Regions from separate parts of the Blautia sp. HCP3S3_C12 genome, predicted to be linked through region 1. Evidence: predicted binding sites of a transcription regulator. Region 1 holds the regulator's gene; the other holds the start of a gene.
What was found. Region 1 encodes HrcA, which represses chaperone genes, less so after heat shock. Its sites were predicted from a motif close to TGTTAGCACTCNNNNNNNNNGAGTGCTAACA; they were not measured.

Region 1 (8,182 bases):
TCCCAGACTCTCGATCTCACAGCGATATTCCTTTGTTCCTCCGTCACTGATCCAGAGCTCCTCTCCCTGCTTCATACGGAGAACATTTTTAATATGGTTTACATCTGCACCAGTAACATGGATACAGTGATTCTCTTCCTCAATCTGATAAGTTTCTACAAAAAAGCGCTGCATAGGTTCAGTCCTTTCTGGCTGTCACAGAAACCCATTCACCCTGATGAGTAACCTCTACTACTGTCAGTCCTGCTGCTTTTACAGCTTCCACAACTACCTCTTCCTTTACATCCAGAATACCGGAAGTAATATAATATGCTCCCTTCTTCATCTGGTGCACGATGACTGGTGTCAGCGGAATCAGTACATCTGCCAGGATATTGGCTGTCACAATATCATATTTCTCATATCCTGCCTGATCCTGTACTTCTTTGTCATCAATGATATTTCCGATCATCATGTCAAAGGCTTCCTCCGGAATACCGTTAGCTTCTTTATTCTCAGCCACAGCAGGAACTGCGCAGGGATCCAGATCTGTTCCCAGCACATGCTTTGCTCCCAGCTTAATAGCTACAATTCCAAGGATTCCGCTTCCGGTTCCCACATCCAGCATCTCTGTATCCGGTGTTACATATTTCTTCAACTGACGGATCACCAGCTGTGTAGTCTCATGCATACCTGTACCAAAGGCTGTACCCGGATCAATATGAAGGATCATTTTATCCTGGTCCTCTGCCTTTACCTCTTCCCAGGATGGTACAATGAGAATATCATCTACATAGAACTGATGGAAATATTGTTTCCAGTTATTGATCCAATCCTTATCCTCTGTCTGGGATTCCTCAATGGTGGCTTCTCCGATATCCATGTAGCTTTTCAGCTCATCCAGGGCAGCACGCACATCCTTCAGAATCGCCTCCTTATCAGCATCCTCCTCCAGATAGAAATTCAGATAGGCAATCCCGTCATCTGCAGGTCCTTCAGGCATAATATCCACAAACATCTGTGCTTTATCCTCTTCCGTAAGTGGTTTCTTATCCTGAATCTCCACTCCTTCAATCCCTACTTCTGCCAGGGTACAGATCACCATATCCTCTGCATCTGTTTTTGTTTTTAATGTAAAACGGTTCCACTTCATAATTTGTCTCCATTTCTTTGTACTATATTTATCCTATATTTTTTCCCTGAAAATTTTCTTAACGATCTGATGCCTGTTTCCCTTTTTATAAAAATTCCATGCAAGCTCAACCAGCACCACGCCCGCCACTGCATCCACCAGATAATGCTGTTTCAGCACCTGTGTGGAAATAATGATCAATATTGCAAAGATCAGAGAAAAATGCTGATACCATTCCGGTATTTTCTCAGATTTGTGAACACTGCGCCAGCTCAGCCAGCTCACATAACAATGAATAGATGGGAACAGATTCGAAGGGCTGTTACCTCCATCCATGGCATAAACAAACTGCAGCATCTGTTCTGACCAGGAGTTTCCTGTAATTTCCGGTCTCACATTGGTAGTCGGAAGAATCAGAAAAATCACAAAACAGGTCAGATGAATGGTCAGGTCTGTGGCCACAAACCGGTAAAACTGATCTTTTCCCCTCTGAGCGGCTAATATATAATTCACTGCCCAGAATGGAAATGCCAGAATATAAATCCAGATAAATGCCGGAACCAGTGGTACCATGCGGTCCAGTGTACCGGTAAAATCATAATGATATCTTGCCGAGGTAAGCTGATCACTGCCCCAGTAAATCAGGCAATTCAGCACTACAATGGTGAGCAACGGAAGAATTGCCCATCCCGGAAGATATTTTTTTATAAAATCTTCAAACTTTTTTTTCATATTCAGCCTATATGCATACCAGGTCTCAGGTTACAGGACATTTTTGCCCATTACTATTCACTATACACGAACACTCAAAAAAAGAAAAGAGGTTTCCCCTCTTTTCTTGATTTTTATTTTTATTATAGGATATATTTTTTTGAAATATTAGTCTTCAAAAGTTTCTTTTAATTTATCCATGAAGCTTTTTTTCTTCTTTTCACTGCCATCCGTATTTTCCTTCGGACGGTTACCGCAGGCTTCATCAAACTTGCGCAGCGCTTCCTTTGCCTCTTCATTCAGATTTGTAGGAACCTGTACTACCAGAGTCACATAGTGATCTCCACGGACATTCTTATTTCTCAGTGACGGCACACCTTTGCCCTTCAGACGGATTCTGGTATCTGTCTGAGTTCCAGGTTTTACCTCATATTCAACTTCCCCGTCTACGGTATTGATCCGCACTGTACCACCCAAAGCAGCCTGTGCATAGGTAAGAGGTGCAGTGGAGAAAATATTCATATCCTGTCTCTGGAAAATCGGATGACGGGCAACATTTACTTCTACAAGCAGATCGCCTCTTGGGCCTCCGTTTGTACCCGGTTCACCCTTTTCACGGATGCGGATGCTCTGTCCATTATCAATACCTGCAGGTACAGATACCTGGATTTTCTTTCTGGAAGATGTATAACCGGTTCCACGGCATGCTGTACATTTATCTTTAATGATCTTACCTGTTCCATGACAGTCCGGACAGGTCTGTACATTACGCACCATTCCAAACATGGACTGCTGGGTAAATACTACCTGACCCTCTCCGTTACATTTTGGACAGGTTACCGGTGAAGTACCTGGCTTGGCACCTGTTCCGTGACAGGTGGTACACTCATCCTTCAGTACGATCTCCAGTTCTTTTTCGCAGCCAAAGACAGCTTCTTCAAAAGTAATATTAACACGTGCACGAAGGTTCGAACCCTTCATCGGTCCATTATTAGCACGTCTGCTTCTTCCGCCGCCGCCAAATAAATCGCCGAAAATATCGCCGAAGATATCGCCCATATCAGCACCGTTAAAATCAAACCCTCCAAAACCGCCGCCGGCACCACCGCCGCCGTTTTCAAAAGCTGCATGACCAAACTGATCATACTGTCTCCTCTTATCCGGGTCACTTAAGATAGTATAAGCCTCTGTTGCTTCTTTAAATTTCGCCTCTGCCTCTTTATCTCCCGGATTTACATCTGGATGATATTTCTTGGCCAGTTTACGGTATGCTCTTTTAAGTGTTGCGTCATCGGCGCTTTTATCCACGCCTAAAACTTCATAATAATCTCTCTTATCAGCCATTATTTTAATTAATTCCTATACCTATATTCAACTGTTCTGTCTCTTCGCTGCACCAGTACCTGATACTGGATTTATAGCACAACTATTCAGTGAGAGAATCTCTCCCACTGAACAGTTATGATTTGTCACATTATACTTCTTTGTAATCAGCATCTACAACATCATCGTTGTTTCCTGCATCTGTGCTGCCTGCTGCACCGCCGCCCATATTCATGTCCGGTCCTGCCTGGCCGCCTGCCTGCTGTGTCTGCTCATACATTTTAGCGAAAAGCTTCTGAGCACTTTCCATCATCTTCTCCTGAGCAGCTTTGATATCAGCTACCTGAGAGTCTGTCATCTCTTCTGCATTTGCAGTCTGGGACAGTAAGTCTTTCAGTGCATTCAGATCTGCTTCTACAGCAGCTTTATCGTTAGCATCAATCTTGTCGCCAGCTTCTTTCAGTGCATTCTCAACCTGGAATACCATGGAATCAGCGTTATTTCTTGTATCGATTGCTTCTTTACGTTTCTTATCCTGAGCTTCGAACTCAGCAGCTTCTTTGACTGCTTTATCGATATCAGAATCAGACATGTTAGAACCAGCTGTGATTGTAATATGCTGTTCTTTACCTGTTCCAAGGTCTTTTGCAGATACATTTACGATACCGTTTGCATCAATATCAAATGTAACTTCGATCTGCGGAACACCACGACGTGCTGGCGGGATTCCATCCAGACGGAACTGTCCAAGGGATTTGTTGTCTTTCGCAAACTGACGCTCTCCCTGTACAACGTTGATATCTACTGCTGTCTGGTTGTCTGCTGCTGTTGAGAAAATCTGGCTCTTTCTTGTAGGAATTGTAGTATTTCTCTCAATCAGTCTTGTTGCGATACCACCCATTGTCTCGATAGACAGTGACAGTGGAGTAACATCCAGAAGAAGAATATCGCCTGCGCCTGCATCACCAGCAAGTTTACCACCCTGGATAGAAGCACCAAGTGCTACACACTCATCCGGATTCAGGTTCTTGCTTGGCTCTTTGCCAGTTAACTGTCTTACTTTATCCTGTACAGCCGGGATACGGGAAGATCCACCAACCAGAAGTACCTGGCCAAGTTCAGATGCTGTGATACCTGCATCAGAAAGTGCACGACGTACCGGTTCAGCTGTCATTTCTACTAATTCATGTGTTAATTCATCAAATTTAGCTCTTGTAAGGTTCATATCGAAGTGTTTCGGGCCTTCTGCTGTAGCTGTGATGAATGGCAGATTGATGTTTGTAGTTGTTGCGGAAGAAAGCTCTTTCTTTGCTTTCTCTGCAGCTTCTTTTAATCTCTGAAGTGCCATCTTATCATTGCTTAAGTCAACGCCTTCTGCTTTCTTGAACTCAGCAAGCATATAATCTGTGATCTTCTGGTCGAAGTCATCGCCACCAAGACGGTTGTTACCAGCTGTGGAAAGAACTTCGATAACGCCATCACCGATCTCGATAACGGATACATCGAATGTACCGCCACCTAAGTCGTATACCATAATCTTCTGTTCTTTTTCATTGTCAAGACCATATGCAAGAGCTGCTGCTGTAGGCTCGTTGATGATACGTTTTACATCAAGACCTGCGATCTTACCTGCATCTTTTGTTGCCTGACGCTGAGCATCATTGAAATATGCAGGAACTGTGATAACTGCTTCTGTAACTTTCTCACCAAGGTATCCTTCTGCATCTTTTTTCAGTTTCTGAAGAATCATAGCGGAAATTTCCTGTGGGGAATATTTCTTGTCGTCGATTGTTACACGATAGTCAGTACCCATCTCTCTTTTAATGGAAGAGATTGTTCTCTCTGCGTTTGTTACTGCCTGACGTTTTGCAGGTTCACCTACAAGACGTTCTCCTGTTTTTGTGAAAGCAACAACTGATGGTGTTGTTCTTGCGCCTTCTGTATTAGCGATAACTGTTGGCTGTCCACCTTCCATTACAGCTACACAGCTGTTTGTTGTACCTAAGTCAATACCAATGATTTTTCCCATAATCTTGTTCCTCCTAATTTATTCTCAATTAATTTTGATATATTCTAAATTTATTAGTTGGCTACTTTTACCATACTGTGACGTACTACGAAATCCTTGTAAGTGTAACCTTTCTGGAATTCTTCTACCACAATATTCTCACCGGCTTCTTCATCCTCCACATGCATCACTGCGTTATGGAAGTTCGGATCAAATTCCTTACCGACTGCTTCAATTGGTTTCACACCCAGCTCATCTAATGTGGTGAGCAGCTGTTTGTAGATCATCTTCATTCCATCTGCGAAAGAATCTCCTTCCGGTGCCTGTGCAAGACCTCTCTCGAAGTTATCCACAACCGGAAGGATTTTCTCAACGATGTCCTTGGCTCCGATGATATACATGCTGGATTTCTCTTTCTCCGTTCTCTTACGGAAGTTATCGAACTCAGCCATGTTTCGTTTCAGTCTGTCTGTAAGTTCTTCGATCTGCTGTTCAAATTTATCTTTCTCTTTTTTCTTCTTGCCGAAGAAAGAAGCTTTTGATTTGCTGTCTTTAACATCATCCTGGGAAGCTTCCTCATCTCCGTCCTCTACCGGGATTTCTTCTGTTTCAGCTTCACCGTTTTCTACAACCTCAGGTTCATTTTCAACAGTTTCTTCTGTTACAGGAGTCTCTGTTGTCTCTTCTTCCTGAGCTGTGTTCTTTGTTTCTTCTGACACTCTCTATTACCGCCTTTCTAACTCTCTTTCTTAATCAGTTCGTCCAGCTGAACTTTCAAAGCCTTCAGGCTGTCAACTACATTTGCGTAATCCATACGCTTAGGACCGATGATACCGATAGTGCCATGCAATCCCTTTCCAAGCTCGTAAGTGGCTGTGACCACACTGCAGTCCTTCATAGTCTGCACCGGCATCTCATCACCAATGTATACCTGAATTCCTGTGTTCTCTGTATCAGACATTCTCTCTTTTACCAGGTCTACCAGATCCTGCTTTTCTTCAAATGCTGAAATCAGCCCGCTCGCTTTACTTGTGTCTGCAAGCTCCGGATACTTGAAAATGTTTGTTGCTCCTGAAGTATATATCTGCATATCGTCTTCATCTACCTGAATGGTATCTGCCACTGCATCAAGGACTGTACCAACTACAGAACTGTGAGCACCAGCCTGTTCCTTGAGGCGGGCGATCATTCCCAGGTTGATATCCTGGATCGGTACTCCATTTAAATTGGTATTAAGAAGAAGATTTAATTTCAGGATTGTCTGATCGTCCATCTCCCCGTCCAGATCAATGATCTGGTTTCGGATGACATTGTTATCACTCACTACTACTGCCACAAGCTGAAGGGGTGTTACACGTGAAAGCTGAATGAATTTAATCTTGCTTCCGCTGTACTGTGGAACAGAGATCATTGTTGCATAATTAGTATTGGAGGCAAGCACCTTCGCTACCTGTTTCAGCATTTTATCCAGTTTGTCAGTTTTCTCGATCATGAAATCTCTGATTTCCTGTACCTCTGATTCCTTTTCTTTCATCAACTCGTCTACGTAGAGGCGATAACCCTTATCAGAAGGAATTCTTCCGGCTGAGGTGTGGGGCTGTACGATATATCCCATATCTGTCAGATCTGACATCTCATTCCGGATGGTGGCAGAGCTTACATTTAAATCTGCAAACTTGGAAATGGTCCGGGAACCCACCGGTTCGCCTGTTTCCATGTAGGTTTTGATGATGGCTTTTAGTATTTTCTTTTTACGATCATCTAATACCTGATCCATGAAATTCCACTCCTTTGCTGCCTTTGTTTTCGGGCTGTTAGCACTCAACTTTTAGGAGTGCTAACAGCTTATGCTCATAAGATAGCACTCTTGATTGGGTTTGTCAATATTATTTTGTGAATTTTTTGTTATTTTATGAACAATGGGGATTATTAAGATTATGTTATAGAAAGGGACGCTAGGAGAAATTATTAATATTGTGTGCGGTTTCGGACGCTAAGAGATACTATAGCAGTCCTAGTAAATAATGCATTTAAGACAGTTCAGCAGAGTGCGAAAGACAAGGAAGATATCTGCAGGCGTGCTGACGCACGACAAAGATATCTGACGCAGGATTTCACACTCTGATGGGCTGGATTAAGAAACATTATTTGTCTAGTGTATCCAGGTTCTTTTTCAGGTCGATCATTTTATCGCGGAGTTCTGCAGCTTGTTCGAAGTTGAGATCTGCGGCTGCGGCGCGCATTTGTTTTTCTACCTGGGCGATGAGTTTGGTGAGTTCTGTACGGGTCATGGACTCTGGGTCTTTCTGGAGTCGGACTTCGGTTTCAGCTACTGCTTTGGATACGGCGATGAGATCGCGGACTGCTTTTTTGATAGTAGTCGGAGTAATTCCGTGTTCTTTGTTGTAGGCTTCCTGAATGGTTCGGCGGCGGTTGGTTTCGGTGATGGCTTTGTGCATGGAATCGGTCATGTTGTCTGCGTACATGATTACATGGCCTTCGCTATTTCGGGCAGCTCGTCCGATGGTCTGGATGAGGGAGGTTTCGGAACGGAGGAAACCTTCTTTGTCTGCATCCAGGATTGCTACCAGGGTGATTTCCGGGATGTCCAGGCCTTCTCGAAGGAGGTTGATTCCTACCAGAACATCAAAAACATCCAGACGCATATCCCGGATGATGCGGGCACGCTCTAAGGTATCAATATCGGAATGGAGGTAACGGACTCTGATTCCTACTTCTTTCATATATTCTGTCAGGTCTTCTGCCATTCGTTTGGTGAGGGTGGTAATCAGGATTTTGTGTTTCTTTGACACTTCTTTATTTACTTCCCCGATCAGGTCGTCAATCTGTCCTTCAATGGGGCGGACTTCTACCTTCGGATCCAGAAGTCCGGTTGGACGGATGATCTGTTCTGCGCGGAGGAGTTCGTGATCATACTCATATTGTCCCGGAGTGGCAGATACAAACATGACCTGATCCAGTTTGGATTCGAATTCCTCGAAGCTTAAGGGGCGGTTATCTTTGGCTGA
Region 2 (8,182 bases), on a different contig from region 1:
GCAGATTTCGGAACTTCAAAAGAAAATGCATACGAAGAAAGATGTGCTGGAATATGAGTATAATATCGGGAAACAGGGGGCGTATAACCGCCTGACATTGATTCCGGTGGACTGGGATGAGGACAAAAAGCTGCATCATTTTCTTCTGGCATTTGAAACTATCCGAAAAACTTCTGAAGGTCAGACAGGTGCAAAAGAGCAGCTACAGCTCTATTATGAACAGCTGAAACAGTCTATCCTGGAAAATGACAGCTATGTGGATGCGCTTCTGGAATTGTCAGATGTGATCTATACAGTAAATCTGACAAAGGATGTTCTGGAAAGAAGAATCGTACTGAATGGAAAAGAACAGAAGAGCCGGGAACTTTTTATGGACTACCCGCTTCCATGTTCTTATCGGGATTATTGCTGGGAATATGAGAAAAAAATCACCCAGGAAACAATTGCCGGTTACTGCATGACAGATAACTGTGAAAAACTTCGTAAGAGGTTTGAGAATGGAGAAACAAATATGTCTGTGGAATATTGTGCCCGCGAAGACGATGGAAGTATCCGCTGGGTACAGAAAACAGTTCTGATGACCAAAATGGTGGTGTTTGATACAGAAATTCTTGCTGAGGTGCCTATGATCTATGCGATCATTCTGCTGCAGGATACCACACAGAGACATGAACGGGATGAGCAGGAACAGGCGCGCCTTCAGGCAGCATTCAATGAGATGCGTGCCGAGAGCAGGGCAAAAACCAATTTCCTCAGTCGTATGAGCCATGATATCAGGACACCTTTGAATGGTATTATTGGTCTGTTAAAGATTGACGAGACCCATTTTGAGGATAAAGCACTGATACGGGAAAATCATAAAAAGATGAAGATAGCAGCGGATCATCTGCTCTCCCTTATCAATGATGTTCTGCAGATGAGTAAAATAGAGGAAGGTCATATTGTTCTGACTCATGAATATATCTGTCTCAAAGATCTGGTTTATGAGATTGAGAGTATTATCACTCACAGGGCAGCAGATGAGGACATTCAGTGGATTTATGAGAAAAATAAGGAGGATATTCCCTATCCTTATGTCTATGGAAGCTCACTGCATCTTCGCCAGATTTTTCTGAATATCTATGGAAACTGTATTAAGTATAACCAGCCGGGAGGAAAGATCACTACGGTAATGGAGGCTGCAGATGTACATGATGGGATCTGTACATACAGATGGACGATTTCTGATACAGGTATAGGGATGAGTGCAGAGTTTCTGAGCCGCATTTTTGATCCGTTTTCACAGGAAAAAACAGATGCCCGGAGTGTTTATCAGGGAACCGGTCTGGGAATGGCGATCACTAAGGGATTGATTGAGCAGATGAATGGAAGTATTGAAGTGACAAGTCAGGTGGGCGTTGGAACTGTGTTTGTCATTACCATTCCATTTGAGATTGCCCGGGAACAGAAAAAGGATAAGGAAATTGCAGAGAAATATGATATTCGTGGACTGCATCTGCTGGCAGCCGAGGATAATGAGCTTAGTGCAGAAATCGTAGAAATGCTGCTGACAGATGACGGTGCGAAGGTTACAGTTGTAGAAAACGGCAGACAGGCAGTGGAGCACTTCGAAAGTAATCCTCCGGGAACCTTTGATGCCATATTAATGGATTTTATGATGCCTGTTATGGATGGGATTGCAGCAACAAAAGCCATACGTGCCATGGATCGGCCGGATGCAAAAACAATTCCGATCATTGCAATGACTGCAAACGCATTTGAGGAAGATGCCAAAAGATGTCTCGCAGCCGGCATGACCGCACATCTGGCAAAACCATTTCAGATAGAAGATGTAGAGAAAACTATTGTGGAGTGCTGCGGAAAGTAATGTCATTTGTAAGGTATGTTGTTATGAGTAAGTTATCATAAATAGAGTTAAAAGTCTGGATGACAAAATATGAGCAGAGAAAGGCGTAAGTCACAGAAATGTGGGTTGCGTCTTTTTTTTGCCGGTTCACAATTCACAAATTCTTCACAAAAAAATTAGCACTCACCTCTTGACAGTGCTAATAATAAGTGTTATATTACAGCTAGAACAAAGGAAGGGGAACAAAAAGAGAACAAAGAAATAAGTTCCATGAGATTCCGAATAACCTAAGTTCCAAAGAAACAAGGTAAAGATGCATAACTGAGAGTCCATCACATACAGATGGACGGTATAGAAAAGGAGAGATGACTTATGTTGATGCCTAGTATTTTTGGAGAAAATTTATTTGATGACTTTTTTGGAGATTTTCCATTTTATTATGATGACAGAGCAATGAAAGATACAGAGAAGAAACTTTACGGACGCAGAGCCAGCCACATAATGAAAACCGATATCAAGGAGACTGATAAAGGTTATGAACTGGTCGTAGATCTTCCGGGATTTACCAAAGATGAAGTAAAGGCTGACCTGGAGAATGGTTATCTGACTATCAGTGCAGAGAAAGGCCTGGACAAAGATGAGCAGGAGAAAGAGACAGGACGTTATATCCGTAAGGAACGTTATGCAGGTGCCTGCAGCCGTAGCTTCTATGTAGGTAAAGAAGTTGAGAAAGAAGACATTAAAGCAGAATTCAAACATGGTATCCTCACATTATTTGTACCAAAGAAAGAAGCAAAACCAGCGGTAGAACAGAAGAAAACAATTGCCATTGAAGGCTGATGAATAAATATTCTGACTGACCCGTTAAGGGTCAGCCAGAGATTAAAAACAGATATAAAAATAAAAGCTTACACTAAAAGATTGAAAATAAAAGGTTGAAAAAACCTGTAAAGATAGATTTGGAAAGTAAATCTGGTGAACAGATTTGACATATATAAAATATATTAGAAAAGGAGATATGACTTATGTTAATGCCTAGTATTTTTGGAGAAAATTTATTTGATGACTTTTTTGGAGATTTCCCATTCTATTATGATGACAGAGCAATGAAGGATGCAGAGAAGAAACTTTATGGACATAAAGCAAATCATGTAATGAAAACTGATATCAAGGAAATGAATAACGGATACGAACTGATTGTAGATCTTCCAGGATTTAAGAAAGATGAAGTTCATGCAGCACTTGAAAATGGTTATCTGACCATCAGTGCAGAGAAAGGTCTGGATAAAGATGAGAAGGAAAAAGAGACAGGACGTTATATCCGCAGAGAACGTTATGCAGGTGCCTGCAGTCGTAGCTTCTATGTAGGTAAAGAAGTACATCAGGACGACATCAAAGCAGAATTCAAACATGGTATCCTGACATTATTTGTTCCGAAGAAAGAAGCAAAGCCAGCAGTGGAACAGAAGCACAGCATCTCCATTGAAGGATAATAGATGTTAAGTTACAGCAACGGGAGGTCAAATCTTTTGGCTTCCCGTTGTTTGCATAATGAGGATTGCAGAAATATGAAGTCAGGAATGATTGCGTTAGAATGTGTTTATGAAGGAAGGTGATGATATTGAAAAGAGACTACTATGAAGTTCTGGGCGTGAACAAAAATGCGGATGCAGCAACGATTAAGAAAGCATACAGAAAACTGGCCAAGAAATATCATCCGGACAGCAATGAGGGAAATGCTTCGGCAGCAGAGCATTTTAAGGAAGTAAATGAAGCCTATGATGTTCTGAGTGATGAGAAGAAGCGTAAACTGTATGACCAGTTTGGCCACGCTGCTTTTGAAGAAGGTGCCGGTAATTATGGAAACGCACAGGGCAGCCCGTTTGGCAGTGGCTTTGGCGGAGCACAGGGCAATCCATTTGGCGGTGGTTTCCATGGCTCGTACAGTGATGGCAATGGTTATCATGAATATCATTTTGAAAATGGCGAAGATATGGATGATATCCTGAAGAATCTCTTTGGTGGTGGATTTAAGAAGAGTAAATCATCAGGTGGTTTTGGAAGCAGCGGCTTCGGTGGCAGTGGATTTCATGGAAGTGGTTTTGGTGGATTCGGAAGCAATGGAACTGGCGGCTTCGGCAGTGGCTTTGGTACAGGTGGAAGTGATTTCCGCAGTCATGGCTTTAGCGGTTCTTACAGCAGTAAAGGTGAGGATCTTCATGCGGAGGTTACTGTCAGCTTTGATGAAGCTGCTTTTGGCGGTAAGAAGGTTATCCGCCTGCAGAGCAGCAACGGTGGCGTCCAGAATTACGAAGTCAATATTCCGGCAGGTATTGAATCCGGTAAGTCTATCAGACTTAAAGGAAAAGGATATCCGGGAGTGGGCGGAGGTGAAGCCGGTGATCTGCTTCTGAAAGTAAATGTTCAGGATAAGCCCGGATATAAACGGGAAGGCAGAGATATTTACACAACTGTAAATATCCCATTTACAACAGCAGTATTTGGCGGTGAGGCAAAGGTTCACACCATTTACGGTGATGTTCTCTGTAACATCAAACCGGGTACTCAGTCCGGAACGAAGATACGTCTGAGAGGTAAAGGTATCGTTGCCATGAACAATCCGTCTGTACATGGCGATGAATATGCAACTGTACAGATTGAAGTTCCGACAAACCTGACACCGGATGCAAGACGGAAACTGAAAGAATTCGAACAGGAATGTAATGGAAGCCGCAGAAGCCGTGGATTTGGCAGCGGGAGTGCGGCGTGAAGAGTAATCAGAAATATTTTTGAGAATATAGTGAAGCAATTTTACAGAGAAACGAAAAGGATACATGCACAGTAACATTACCGTGTATGTATCCTTTTAGCATAATAGGGAAAAATATTCTATGAGCTTTTTCTGATATAGAATATTGTTTATCTGGGTTCTTTTCCATCACGGAAGAGCATCATCATTTCCTTGGTCAGGCTGATATTATTGCCCTGATCCGGGATTTTGTCCCGTTCTACCCACTGTGCCATGGAGAGTTCTTCATGGTCTATGGTCAGGGTATCATCGCCGTCTACGTCACAGAAAAATCCAAAAAGCAAGGTACTGCTGAAGGACCAGGGCTGGCTCTTGTAGTAGCGGAGATTTTTGACCTTCAGTCCCACTTCTTCCATCACTTCTCTGTGAACAGTCTCCTCAATTGTTTCTCCGATTTCTGCAAAGCCTGCAATGAGAGCGTAGCGTTTGAATCGACGTCCTTCATATTTGGACAGGATGATTTTATTTCCGTTTGTGATCCCTACAATAACTGCAGGACACAGAACAGGATATTCCTGATTGCCGCAGGAAGGGCATTCCATCATACGTTCTTTCTGGCTGTGCAGCATTGGTTCTCTACAGCAGCCGCAGAACCGGCGCTTGCTGTACCACTGGAAAAGCTGATGTCCTGTAATTCCTGCAAATGCAAGATGCTGTGGCTGAGCGGTCCGAAGAATCCGTACATCCTGAAATTCATAGTCCGGAAGCAGAGAGGTATCCAGCTCCGGGATCAGGTAGAAACGCTGATCATCTATGGAAAACAGATAAATAAAATTGTTGTAAAGATCAGCGATCTTTTCCTCCAACTCCCGGAAACGTGGGAAAGTAATATCTGCATCCCGTTCCTGGCGGGGAAGAAGTATACTGCCTTTTTCGTATGCAAGGATAAAGCTGTCTTTATCCGGGGCAGAAGGTTTGTATTCGTTGTGATAAGTATGTGGTGCGATGTCCTGAATCATATTGTAGATATCCTTTTCTTTATTTTGTTATAAAATAATTTCATAAGATTCTGATAAGATTATTTGTGAGTGTAGTTATAAATTCTTTATGGTTTATCAGAAAAATATAAGAAGATAATGAGTGGCAAAATAATACAGATTCATTATCTGTTCATAGTATATTCTTGGAGTTTTATAAAAGCAAGCAATAAATATTTATTCTGAAAAAAAGACAATGTGTCAGATAATTTGATGATAATACAAAGAAGATTCATAGGTATACAAAAAGAATTAGATAGTTTATAATAGAATTTCAGAAGGATTAATGTTAATATATGCGGAAATAGACTGGGAGGAAGAAGATTGAAGGTATTAATAGCAGATGATGAAATAAAAGTATGCCGTCTGATTCAGCATCTTGTGGATTGGGATGCCCTGGAAATGGATATTATTGGTTTCGCAAATGATGGGAAGACTGCTTATGAAAATATTTGTGAGAAGAAGCCGGATATTGTGATTACAGATATACGTATGCCGGTGTATGATGGACTTGAACTGATACGCAGGGCAAAAGAAGTGAATCCGGAGATTAATTTCATAGTAATTAGCGGTTACAGTCAGTTTGAATATGCACAGCAGGCAATCAAGTATGGGGTAAAAGACTACCTGCTGAAACCATTAAAAAAGAGAGAACTGGAAAACTCATTAACTGAAATTAAAGAATCACATGAATCTCTGATTAAGAGTACCAGAATCAGAAACGAAATGGAATCTATCATTGAAGCATCCAGAGAACATATACGGGAGAATTTTCTTATGAAAACGCTCCAAAACTCAGCAACTAATCCGCTAAAAGCAGATATGAGTCTGGAACAGTTGAATGAACAGTATGGTTGTAAATTTCATAAAGGATTTTTTACAGCAGTCAGAGTCAGGCCATTTTTCTCAAAAAATTCGGACAAATCTGCCGGTGACAGTGAAGAATTTGTAATGAACAAAATTCATCAGATGGTAAAAGAAAAATTGGAGATATACTGCGAAACTTATATGTCTACAGTATATCAGGATGAAATCGTATGCATTTTAAATACAGTGGATAAAGAGATTGAACCAGTCAGAAAAAAGCTAAAACATTTGATAGTTAATGTATCTAATTTGAAAACTGTATTTCCTGATATCAGAATAAGGATCGGACAGGGAAATACACATAGTTCTTATATGGGAATCACGGATAGTTTCCGAGAGGCAGAACTGGCGATCATGAATCGAATGGGCGAAAATGAAGATACATATATCTGCTATAGTGAAGACAGTAAAAGTGGAAAAACTAAAGAAGAAATTTTTGACAGTGGTCTGCGAAATGAAATTCTGACCTATCAGGAAAGAATGGATATTGAAGGAACCCTCCGCCTTGTTGACAAGGTTGGAGAGAAATTGAAGCCATTTAAGTATGACGGAAAACTGGTTTATGAAGTTTTTGGTGAATTAGTTGAAACATTGCGGTTTGGTATGAAATATTCTCGTGAAGGCAGAAATCTTTTTCTGATTGAAGATTATAAAAAACAGTACAGAAGGATATGGGATTATGATGAACTCTTTCAGTGGATCAAATCGGATCTGTCCCGGGTGCATCAGGTTTATATGAAGAATATTCAGGATGAAGAGAGTAAACCGATACGTGATGCAAAGAAATATATCCATGATAATTTCAACAAACATATCAGTCTGGAGAACGTCAGTGAGTATATTGGATTTAATGCTGCCTATTTTTCTACACTGTTTAAGAAAGAAACAGGAAAAAATTTCCTTGAGTATGTGACAGAGCTTCGTATCCAAAATGCAAAGAACTATCTCATACAGACTAATTATGACATTGCGGAAGTAGCATCTGCAGTAGGATATAATGATCTGAAATATTTTTCTAAATTGTTTAAGAAGACAACAGGATTGAATCCTTCAGAATTTAGAAAGTTATATAGTTAATCAAAATGTGCAGGTGCAAAAACTATGAAAAAAAGAAATATATTTAGCAGACAGGCAGTTAATTTTTTGTGGGTTCTTCTGGGATTAGGGGCAGGTCTTCAGTTTATAGAAGTTATATGGGCTGCATCGAAAGGATATCTGGGATTCTTTTCTATGATGGTGGTTATTGTGACAGAGATGGTTATTACAGGAAGCATTTATGTGATTATTTATAAGTTTCTGATAAAACCATGTAATGAGACCAGAAAATTATTCAAACATTTTATACAGAGTGGAAGTTTTCAGGAATTGATTGATCAGGATTATCAGATTTTTCCAGAGCAGAATGAAGTAATGCAGAAGCTGGATTCCATATTGGATAAAAAGAACATTATTGAGTTATCGACAAAACATGCAGAACTTCTTGCACTGCAGAATCAGATCAATCCTCATTTTCTGTATAATACGCTGGAAGCAATACGAGGAGATGCGCTATGTGAAGGAATTGATAGTATTGCTGATACGACGGAAGCATTGTCTACATTTTTCAGATATACCATCACGGATACAGGAAATCTGGTTTCAGTAGAAGATGAACTGGAGAATGTAGAGAATTATTTTAAAATA

Region 2: ACTNDS_RS09230 (Hsp20/alpha crystallin family protein) is a predicted target of HrcA. The motif match lies at 2,021-2,051, and genes of this name have one in related genera.

Annotation. Positions count from the first base shown of each region.
Region 1 covers NZ_JBQHWC010000001.1:208,362-216,543, reverse strand. The annotation lists gene ACTNDS_RS01025 (16S rRNA (uracil(1498)-N(3))-methyltransferase) at 1-174, opposite strand, end outside; gene prmA (50S ribosomal protein L11 methyltransferase) at 179-1,132, opposite strand; gene ACTNDS_RS01015 (phosphatase PAP2 family protein) at 1,166-1,843, opposite strand; gene dnaJ (molecular chaperone DnaJ) at 1,991-3,166, opposite strand; gene dnaK (molecular chaperone DnaK) at 3,297-5,174, opposite strand; gene grpE (nucleotide exchange factor GrpE) at 5,228-5,872, opposite strand; gene hrcA (heat-inducible transcriptional repressor HrcA) at 5,890-6,930, opposite strand; gene uvrB (excinuclease ABC subunit UvrB) at 7,298-8,182, opposite strand, start outside.
Region 2 covers NZ_JBQHWC010000009.1:94,500-102,681, reverse strand. The annotation lists gene ACTNDS_RS09235 (ATP-binding protein) at 1-1,867, shown strand, start outside; gene ACTNDS_RS09230 (Hsp20/alpha crystallin family protein) at 2,219-2,686, shown strand; gene ACTNDS_RS09225 (Hsp20/alpha crystallin family protein) at 2,872-3,339, shown strand; gene ACTNDS_RS09220 (DnaJ C-terminal domain-containing protein) at 3,465-4,616, shown strand; gene nudC (NAD(+) diphosphatase) at 4,766-5,614, opposite strand; gene ACTNDS_RS09210 (response regulator) at 5,957-7,576, shown strand; gene ACTNDS_RS09205 (sensor histidine kinase) at 7,601-8,182, shown strand, end outside.